Regions from separate parts of the Salinivibrio sp. MA351 genome, predicted to be linked through region 3. Evidence: predicted binding sites of a transcription regulator. Region 3 holds the regulator's gene; each other region holds the start of a gene.

Region 1 (3,280 bases), on a different contig from region 3:
GCTGGCTTCTTCTTGAACCAATTGCTGGTATTCGTTGATCAAGGCCTCGGCAGGCTCGATCATTAATATCCCTTTGTGTCCATCGAGGATAACGGTTTTGTGGTGCAAGCGTGAGGGAGAAAAGCTGACTCCCATGATCGCAGGGATCCCCAATGCCCGCGCGAGAATGGCAGCATGAGAATTAGCCGCTCCCTGTTCGGCGACAACGCCTGCCAGTAAGGTACGAGGAATCGAAGCCAGCATACCGGCTGTCAGCTCGTGAGCCAGTAACACAACCGGTGATGAAATCGCTGGAGCACTGCCTGCCGGGGCCATCAAAAAATAGAGTAATCGCTGACCCAGTTCTTTTACATCGTCTGCGCGCGCTTTGAGATAAGGATCGTCCATTAGGGAAAAGCGTGCGGAAAAGGCCTCCACAGTTTGTCGCACGGCCCACGTCGCTTCATCGCCTTGCTGGATCCTGACCGTTATGTCTTCTCGCAACATGGGATCATTGAGCAGATGTACAAACAGATCAAAAATCGCTAATGCGTCTTTTTGTAGCTCCTTATCAAAGCGCTTACGCAAACGCCGGAACTCGGTACTTGCCTCATCAATCGCGGCGTCCAAGCGGTCGAGCTCTCGCGACACATCGAGACTGCTTGCCGGAGCAACGTCTTCTAACCTTGGTTGCGACTCGTCGCACCAAGCTTGAGCAATACCGATCCCCGGTGACGCCGGCATCCCTTCAAGTAAAATAGGCGATCGGGTACCTTGCCACCCCCCTTGCGCATCCGCATGGGCAAATACCACCGCCAACTGCGCGGCTAAGGTGACAAGAAACGACTCTTCACTTTCATCAAATTGACGCGGTTGGTGTTGCTGAACGACTAATACGCCCAGCACCTTTTTGCGATAAATAATGGGCGTACCCAAAAAAGATTGAAACGCATCTTCTCCGGTCGCTGGAAAAGGTTTAAACGCAGGATGTCGTCGTGCATAAGCGAGGTTTAAAGGCTCAGCCCGTTGACCAACCACGCCAACTAACCCGTCACCAAACGACATCGACACTTGCGCCGACGGATCGAGCCCCTGCGTTGCCATCAAATCAAAGCTTTGTTGCTCAAGGTTGGCGAGATAGACAGAGCAGCACTCGGTACGCATTGCCAAGCAGGTTTGTTGCACCAACGTATGCAGCGCCTGATCGAGATCGGCTGACACTGCAACGCTTTGCACAATATTCCTTAACTGCGTGAGCACCGAGTTTCTCCTTTACCCTCGCTTATTTTTACGTCGAGGTTTGCGTTCTTTAAAAGGCATCGCAAGCGGCGCAAACTCTTTCATTGCACGCCGATAGACTTCACGCTTAAATGCCACGACTTGACGCACAGGATACCAATAACTGACCCAACGCCAGCCATCAAATTCCGGTGTCCCGCCACGCAAAACGTTCACGTGTGACTCATCACACTCAAGCTTAAGCAAAAACCATTTTTGCTTTTGCCCAATACATACGGGTTTAGAATCCCACCGCACCAAGCGTTTCGGTAATTTATAACGTAACCAATGTCGACTAGTCCCCAAGATGCGCACATCTTTTTTGGTCAGCCCAACTTCTTCATACAACTCACGATACATGGCTTGCTCAGGACTTTCTCCTTCATCAATACCACCTTGTGGAAACTGCCATGAATGCTGACCATATCGACGAGCCCAGAGTACTTGACCGTGGCCGTTACAAATTACTATCCCCACATTGGGACGATAGCCATCGCCATCAATCACTGGACAACCTCAATGATAAATCTCTACTGAACCTGATTTTTTCACAAAAAGCGGCTGAGGGTAAACAAACATTGTGGATTGACCTTCTTTTTTGCGCTCTCGTCGTCATCTGAGGATAACTCACCCTCTAACAGGAAGTTATAAACATAGCAATGAGAGTTTGCGCACATTTATTCACGCTTTCTGTGGATAGATTTGTGAAGAAGCCTAGAAAAAGTGCATTAAAGCTTCAGGTATCGATCATCTAACGGAAGGAAATATTGTCATACAAATAAAATAAGACCTTAAATTCATAAACTTAAAAGTAATTCGTTAAGAGAGGATCCTTGATAAGATCCGACGATCATTAAATACGCACAGATCGCTCAAAGATCCACCAGTTAGTGAATTATCCACATCGATAGCTCAAAAAAACGACAGATCAGCTCTTTTATCCATTTTTCTCTGATTTTTATTACTGTATATATGATCATGCGCCTTATTTTACACGCATAAAATGATACCCATGTGGATAACTAAAGGACAGTCATGACATTCTCTCCCCAAGGATCCACTTGCAGCACTGATGACAGTTCTCGATAATGCACGACCGTTATGCCCATAAACAGGATCGAGCCACTGTGATACATCCTCCTGAGTCTGAACAGATACTGATGGACCGAGCACTAGAGCTTGCAGGTCTGACGCTGGGTGAAGTGAGCCAATCACTAGCGATAAGCTGTCCGGAAACACTCTCTCGGGAAAAAGGCTGGATCGGTATGTTACTCGAGACCTGTTTAGGTGCCAATGCGGGGAGTAAGCCTGAACAAGACTTCGCACATTTGGGGATTGAGCTAAAAACCATTCCCGTCAACCAAAACGGTAAGCCTCTAGAAACAACCTTTGTCTGTGTCGCACCACTCACTGGGATTGCGGGGGTGCGTTGGGAAACCAGCCATGTAAGACAAAAACTATCACGCGTGTTATGGGTCCCCGTGGAAGGCGAGCGTGATATTCCCGTGGCGAAGCGACGGATAGGGACTCCCCTGCTGTGGTCTCCTAGCTCAGAAGAAGACGCATGCTTACGCGCCGACTGGGAAGAATTAATGGATTGGGTGGCATTGGGACGCGTGACCGAAATCACGGCACGTCAAGGCCAATACTTACAATTGCGGCCCAAGGCTGCTAATGGCAGCGTACTCACCGACGCCTTTGGGCCTCATGGCGAGCCAATTCGAACGCTACCACGTGGGTTTTATTTACGGACACAATTTACCCACCAGATCCTGACCCGTTACTTCCTCGATCCACAATAATAGCGCCTTAAAATCGAATCGGCATGTCTTCGCGACACCCAGGCTCCCCACCGGTCGCGAACTCATCATAGGGATCCATTAAGCGTAACACGCCCTGTTCAATGCCAAGCGCCTTGAGCTTATCCCCCACTTGTCCCACATGATCAAACTGCATCACCTCGCCGGTTTGATCGGAACGTAAAGGCTCGAGCTGCTTCTTGATTTCGACTTCTACCGAATAC
Region 2 (3,280 bases), on a different contig from region 3:
CGGTTATTCGTTGATGTCTTATCCTCCGCTTTTTGCGCATCGATCATTTCTCGCAAGGTGACCGGGTTGTCTTTGCGATCGTCACCAAAAATCTCGTCCAGATACTGATCGCGACCCGATGCGTAGCGATAATAGCTGTAACGTACGCTGTGGTTTTTATAATAATCCTGATGATAACTTTCTGCTGGCCAGAATTTCTCGAATGGGATCAACTCGGTTTTGAGCGGCTTTATGAACACGCCTAACGCGTCAATTTCCGCCATAAAATCGGCAGCAATTTGTTTTTGCGTTTCAGATCGATAAAAGATCGCGGGGCGATACTGCGGGCCGCGGTCAACGAACGAGCCTTGGTCATCGGTGGGGTCAATATGACGGAAGAACTGGTCTAACACCTGCTCATAACTCACCAAGTTGGGATCGTAGGTGACATCAATTACCTCGATATGCCCGCTGGTGCCGGACGAGACCTCTTTATAGGTTGGATTTTCAAGCTCACCGCCTGAGTAGCCAGACACCACATCAATCACGCCGTCGAGCTTTTCAAGATCAGATTCTGTACACCAAAAGCAACCGCCGGCAAGGGTCGCTTTTTGGTAGCCTTGGTCTGTAGTGGCGGTATCTTTCACCGCCGCATAACTTGCTATCGATAGCAAACTGAATACTGTGAACGCGATGACTCGCCAAATTGACTTACGCTGTTTCATTATTGCCTCGTTATCAGAGTTTGTCCGTGTAAGACCTGCTTACTACGCAGAAACTTTCATCAACTCACTCATTTTTTATTGATAGCAATAGATAGCGTACAAAGTCATACAAGGATCAATAAAGCGGTTAGGATCACCAAAGCAACTGGCCTAACACAGGTGCAAGTAACACAGTGACCATGCCGGCAATCATCATCACCACGCTAGATACTACTCCTTCTTCGTGACCAATTTGATACGCTTTAGCGGTACCGGCACCGTGGGCCGATGCACCCAAACTGGCGCCGCGTCCCAAGCGTGATCGAATCGCAATCACGGTCAAAATACTTTCACCGATTGCCATCCCAATTACGCCAGTGAGAACCACAAACAGCGCGGTGAGATCGCTTTGTCCGCCAATCGCTTTGGTGGCTTCCACGGCAAAAGGGGTAGTAATTGAGCGCATCGCCAAACTGCGTTGCAGCAGTTCAGACAGCTCAAACACCCGCGCTAACACTACAGTACTGGTAATCGCGACCAGCACCGACACAGTGACACCGATTGACAGGGATAACCAATGGCGGCGGATGAGCGCGCGGTTATCATACACAGGGATCGCAAACGCCACGGTCGCTGGGCCCAGCAGCCAAAGCAGCCAGTAAGATTGCGCCATGTAGTCTTGATACGGGATCTTAAACCCAACCACCACCGCGACAATCAGCAAGGGCGCGAGCAACAATGGCATCACCAGAATGGAGGGGTGGCGGCGATACAGCCATTTGCTCATGTAATAGAAGCCAAGGGTCATTAAAAAGCAGGTAATGCTCAATAGCGAGGCATGAAGCCAAGTCGGTAAGGCAGACATCATGGCTTAGCACTCCGGTTTTAGATCAGGGTGGTGCGCGTGGTGGTTACTGCGGCGGCGCGCCATTTTAACCTCAAAACGATACACTTTATCGACCACCCAAGCGGTTGACGCAATCACCATCGCGGTACTTAAAATCAGTACAACCATGATCTTACCGCCTTCTTGCAGCAATAAATCTTGGTAATTGACCACCGCCACCACCGCCGGCACAAAAAACAGCAACATCTCGGCTAACAGCCACGCTGCCCCGCGGCGCAACCAATCGGCACGGACAATTTTCAACATTAATGCGCCTAACAACAGCAACATACCGGTGAGGTTGGCCGGTAGTGGAATAGCAAAGGTGGTGACCAACCAATCAGACAAAAACCAAATGCCAGCAAGGACAAAGACTTGTAGTAGGGTAAGTAAGGCGTTTTTAATCAATTGCATCGAAGGCGTGCCAATAATCTGTGAGATAGATCATAGTTTACGTCTTGGCAGAGAGTGAATAAAGTGACTTTTTTTTATTTAAACTATGCCAAAATGGCATGATTGACGATTAGCTTTTAAGGGCCGTTTATGGATATTCGTGCGTTGCGCTATTTTATTGCTTTGGTGGAAAAGCAGAGCTTTACTGCCGCATCGGCGTCGTTGCATGTGACGCAACCGACAATCAGTAAAATGGTGCGTAACCTTGAGCAAGATGTGGGTCAGCCACTGTTGCACCGAGAGGGAAGGCGGTTTTGGCTAACCGATGCTGGAGAGGTGGTGTATCAGCGCGCGCAGAGCATTATTGCTGAGTTCGAGCAGCTAAATACCGAGCTCGACGATCTTAACCAATTGGCGCGCGGCCAGCTTAGATTGGGAATGCCACCGATGATAGGGCCGCTGTATGCCAATGTGCTGCGTGAATACCGCCAACGCTACCCAAATGTCGCGCTCAGTATTGTCGAATACGGGGGGCGGCGCACCGAACAAGCGCTAATCAATGGCGAGATTGATGTGGCAATCACTATGCTCACCGACACCCAGCCTGAGTGCTTGCAAAGCTTACCCTTACAAACTCACCCCATCTATGCTGTGCTGCCTAATCAAGCCGCGTGGCGTGCGCAAAAAAGCCTGACGTGGCAGGCAGTCAAAGACGAGCCGTTTTATCTGTATAGCGCTGAATTTACCTTAAGCGATCGGATTATTGCCCGCTGTGAAGAGCATGGTTATCAGCCCACCATTGCCGCGCGTAGCAGTCAGTGGGATTTTTTAGCCGCCTTAGTGAAAAGTGGTGCTGGGGTGGCGTTCTTACCCGCGCCCTTGTGCCAGCGCCTCAGCGCCAGCTTGGAAGACAGTGAGTTATTACTAGTGAAACCGATAAGCCCGGCGATTGAATGGCAGCTGGGGTTAGTCTGGCACGGCGAGCGCTATGTCTCACGCACCGCCGAGGCCTGGATGCAATTGTGCCAGTCGACAGAGGCGCATCGATAGACTCAGTGCTTTGATCCACAACGCCGCCAAACACTGGCGAAAAATCGGCCGTCGTGCAGTCGATTGTTAGTTTCATTTTTACTTTGGCCACTCTGGGAACTTTGCTCTGCTAATATAGGCTTCTTCAGAAAAAACCGGTGGAAAGTGTCTATTGAATTTTCCATGACCCATAGATGTACATTGCCGTAACCTTTGAAGAGAAACTTTGCTATGCTCTTCTATCAATGAAATCAAGGTGAACCATAAGCGCTCAACAACTTCAAATTCA
Region 3 (3,280 bases):
AAAAGGGACGAGCAAAGCAAAAAAGACCGACGCACATTGATCTACTGCATTGTGTTGAATGATTGGGTAAAATGCGAGCTGATTCACAATATCAGCATCAAGCACCCTAACGTCTCAGCCATAAATCAACAAAAGGTGATGTAGTATGATGGTTCCTTGGCAATCGGTCCCTGAGGAAACACTGACTCGTTTAATCGAGCACTTTGTGTTACGGGAAGGAACCGATTATGGTGAGCAGGAAGTCAGCTTTGCACAAAAAGTGGCGGATGTTCGCCAACAACTGCAATCCGGCGACGCCGTGATTGTGTATTCTGAGTTGCACGAGACAGTGGATATTCGTCGTAAAGAAGCACTCAGATCTTAGCATCGCTGTACGCAATAAACAGCGATACACATTCAGACTGAATGACAGGGCGCGTCATGTCGGCTAAACATCCAATCATCGCGGTCACCGGCTCTTCAGGAGCAGGGACCACCACCACGTCCGAAGCATTCCGTAAGATGTTCCAGATGATGAACATCAAAGCGGCGTGGCTAGAAGGGGACAGTTTCCATCGCTTTACGCGACCGGAAATGGACGTCGAGATCCGTAAAGCACGTGAGCAAGGACGGCACATTAGTTACTTTGGCCCCACCGCCAATGATTTTCCGCGATTAGAGCAGTTTTTCCGTGAGTACGGTGAACTCGGCACAGGCAAATATCGCCGCTACTTGCATACCTTTGATGAAGCGGTGCCCTACAATCAAATGCCAGGGACCTTCACACCATGGCAGGATTTACCCGACAATACCAACGTACTATTTTACGAAGGCTTGCACGGCGGTGTGGTTGATGGTGAGGTCAATGTCGCCCAACATGTCGACCTATTGATTGGTATGGTCCCAATCGTCAACCTTGAGTGGATTCAGAAGTTTGTCCGCGATACCCGCGATAGGGGCCACTCACGCGAAGCGGTCACCGACTCGATTGTGCGGTCGATGGACGATTATTTGCATTATATTACGCCGCAATTCTCACGCACTCACATTAACTTTCAACGGGTGCCGACGGTCGATACCTCCAACCCACTGAACGCCAAAGGCATTCCTTCGTTGGATGAGAGCTTTGTGGTGATCCGCTTTCGAGGGATGAAAAACGTCGACTTCCCTTATCTGCTGCAAATGATCACGGGGTCTTTTATGTCACGGCATAATACACTCGTCGTGCCAGGCGGTAAGATGGGCTTTGCGATGGAACTTATCATCCGTCCATTGATTCAGCAGCTAATCGAAAAAGGCAAGATTGGCTAGGGCGTAGCGCATCTATCGTGTATTACTTCTCAAGCCGTGATCTTAGCCACGTTTTTGCCAGATTTTTAGGCGGTTGGCCTAGATCAAAATCAAGAAATTGCTAACAAAAAAAGATACACTCTTGTTAACATACAGTGAGCTTGTAGCCCGCGCCCAGACTTCGTATTCTGTGCATAGATCTGGTGGGTTACCCCTCAGACAAAGATAGGACGTTGTTGCCGGGCAACACATGCAGAGGAAATAAGTTATATGGTTCCAGGAAAACCTCAAACAGACCCTACACTCGAGTGGTTCCTTTCACATTGTCACATCCACAAGTATCCGTCTAAAAGCACGCTGATTCATGCAGGCGAAAAAGCGGAGACCTTGTATTACATCGTGAAAGGGTCTGTCGCCGTTCTAATCAAAGATGAAGAAGGCAAGGAAATGATCCTGTCTTATCTTAACCAAGGTGATTTCATCGGTGAGCTAGGCCTTTTCGAAGATGATCAGGAGCGTACCGCTTGGGTTCGGGCTAAGTCTCCTTGTGAAGTGGCAGAAATCTCATTCAAAAAGTTCCGCCAACTGATCCAGGTTAACCCCGATATATTGATGCGTTTGTCCTCACAAATGGCGCGCCGTTTGCAAGTGACCAGCCAAAAAGTGGGGGATCTTGCCTTCCTGGACGTCACGGGCCGTATTGCGCAAACCTTGTTGAATTTAGCGAAGCAACCCGATGCCATGACGCACCCTGATGGCATGCAAATTAAGATCACACGTCAAGAAATTGGCCAAATCGTTGGCTGCTCGCGTGAAACCGTGGGACGTATTCTTAAAATGCTGGAAGAGCAAAATCTTATTTCAGCCCATGGTAAAACCATCGTGGTATACGGTACCCGCTAATCACAGCGCTCTCTGTATTCCCAACCGACGCCCTGGCGTCGGTTTTTCTTTTTAAAACAAAAAAAAGGAAGAGCGAACTCTTCCTTAACCGTTTAGGCCTCGTTATATCCACTATTTGTTAGTGCGTGCTCTCAAAAATTTTATCCGCTGAAGCGGCAACAAACCCCTGGTACAACTCACCGTTGGGCAACACATAACGCTTAGCAAACTCATAAAACCCACCTGGAATGGTTTGCGTGCCATCAGAGAAAACAACAGGGACACGGTCAGCCATGGTGGAGGATTGCTCCAGATAAACGGATGCGTCCCCTTTTACTTCCCCACCCGCTTCGTTAATTGCAAAGCCATTGTCTCGCAGCTTTTGATTAACCGATTGGCAATGATCATGAGCCTTTAACTGATTGACACTCACTGTGAAATGATTCGCGCCATAACCGTGCGCGGCTACCCAGGACGCGTATTCACTCTCCTCAGCAAGCGCTTGATAGGTGGCGCTATCGATGTCCCAAAGCCGCCCCTGATGAAGAAAATCGCTCCCTGTTAGTGACGACGCATCGACTTGTGCCACCAGCTTGTGAACAATGGCTTGCAGCGCAGGCGAGCATTGCTCGACCATCAATTCACTGATAAACACTTTCGGCATCAAAGGATCGGGGTGCTCGAAATGGCAGGCATTGAGCTTTTTCGCTTCAAAGGTATAGTCCCCTTTTTGCTGATAGCCTAGCGCCAGGAAGGGGCGCGCCAAGACCTCAAGCCCAACCTTGGGCAAACCAAATGTCCGCAAGGCAATATGATCATTGATTAAAGGCTGCCCTTCTTCGAGCAAGGCATGTACCTGATGTGCCGATGGGCAAAGACGGTTAATATAGTCTTGCCATAATTTATCGAATAACGCTTGGCCACTGTCCATGTTGGTCTCCTTAATCTTGTTGAGTCGGAATACCGGGGGCGAACGTCTCAGGCAGTACCACCTGATCCCCTTCCATTGATGCCATGGGATAAGCGCAATAATCGGCGGCATAGTAAGCGCTTGGACGTAAATTACCCGACGCACCTGGCCCGCCAAATGGCGCATCACCGCTTGCCCCTGTCAACTGACGATTACGAT

The links. The regulator CRP, encoded in region 3, controls carbon source genes, mostly activating them, when cyclic AMP is high. The targets are predictions, from matches to a motif close to TGTGANNNNNNTCACA.
Region 1: a site for CRP is predicted at 1,918-1,933, ahead of rppH (RNA pyrophosphohydrolase). Genes of this name have one in related genera too.
Region 2: a site for CRP is predicted at 2,003-2,018, ahead of BZG78_RS10250 (CidA/LrgA family protein). Genes of this name have one in related genera too.

The regions. Positions count from the first base shown of each region.
Region 1 covers NZ_MUFG01000023.1:42,258-45,537, forward strand. The annotation lists gene ptsP (phosphoenolpyruvate--protein phosphotransferase) at 1-1,239, opposite strand, end outside; gene rppH (RNA pyrophosphohydrolase) at 1,252-1,764, opposite strand; gene mutH (DNA mismatch repair endonuclease MutH) at 2,388-3,059, shown strand; gene BZG78_RS12095 (DUF6482 family protein) at 3,067-3,280, opposite strand, start outside.
Region 2 covers NZ_MUFG01000017.1:69,905-73,184, reverse strand. The annotation lists gene msrB (peptide-methionine (R)-S-oxide reductase MsrB) at 1-704, opposite strand, end outside; gene BZG78_RS10255 (LrgB family protein) at 838-1,548, opposite strand; gene BZG78_RS10250 (CidA/LrgA family protein) at 1,555-1,983, opposite strand; gene BZG78_RS10245 (LysR family transcriptional regulator) at 2,113-3,012, shown strand; gene BZG78_RS10240 (hypothetical protein) at 3,091-3,280, opposite strand, start outside.
Region 3 covers NZ_MUFG01000003.1:30,995-34,274, forward strand. The annotation lists gene BZG78_RS02640 (hydrolase) at 1-1, shown strand, start outside; gene BZG78_RS02645 (YheU family protein) at 146-364, shown strand; gene BZG78_RS02650 (phosphoribulokinase) at 421-1,290, shown strand; gene crp (cAMP-activated global transcriptional regulator CRP) at 1,540-2,172, shown strand; gene BZG78_RS02660 (DUF1338 domain-containing protein) at 2,291-3,082, opposite strand; gene astD (succinylglutamate-semialdehyde dehydrogenase) at 3,093-3,280, opposite strand, start outside.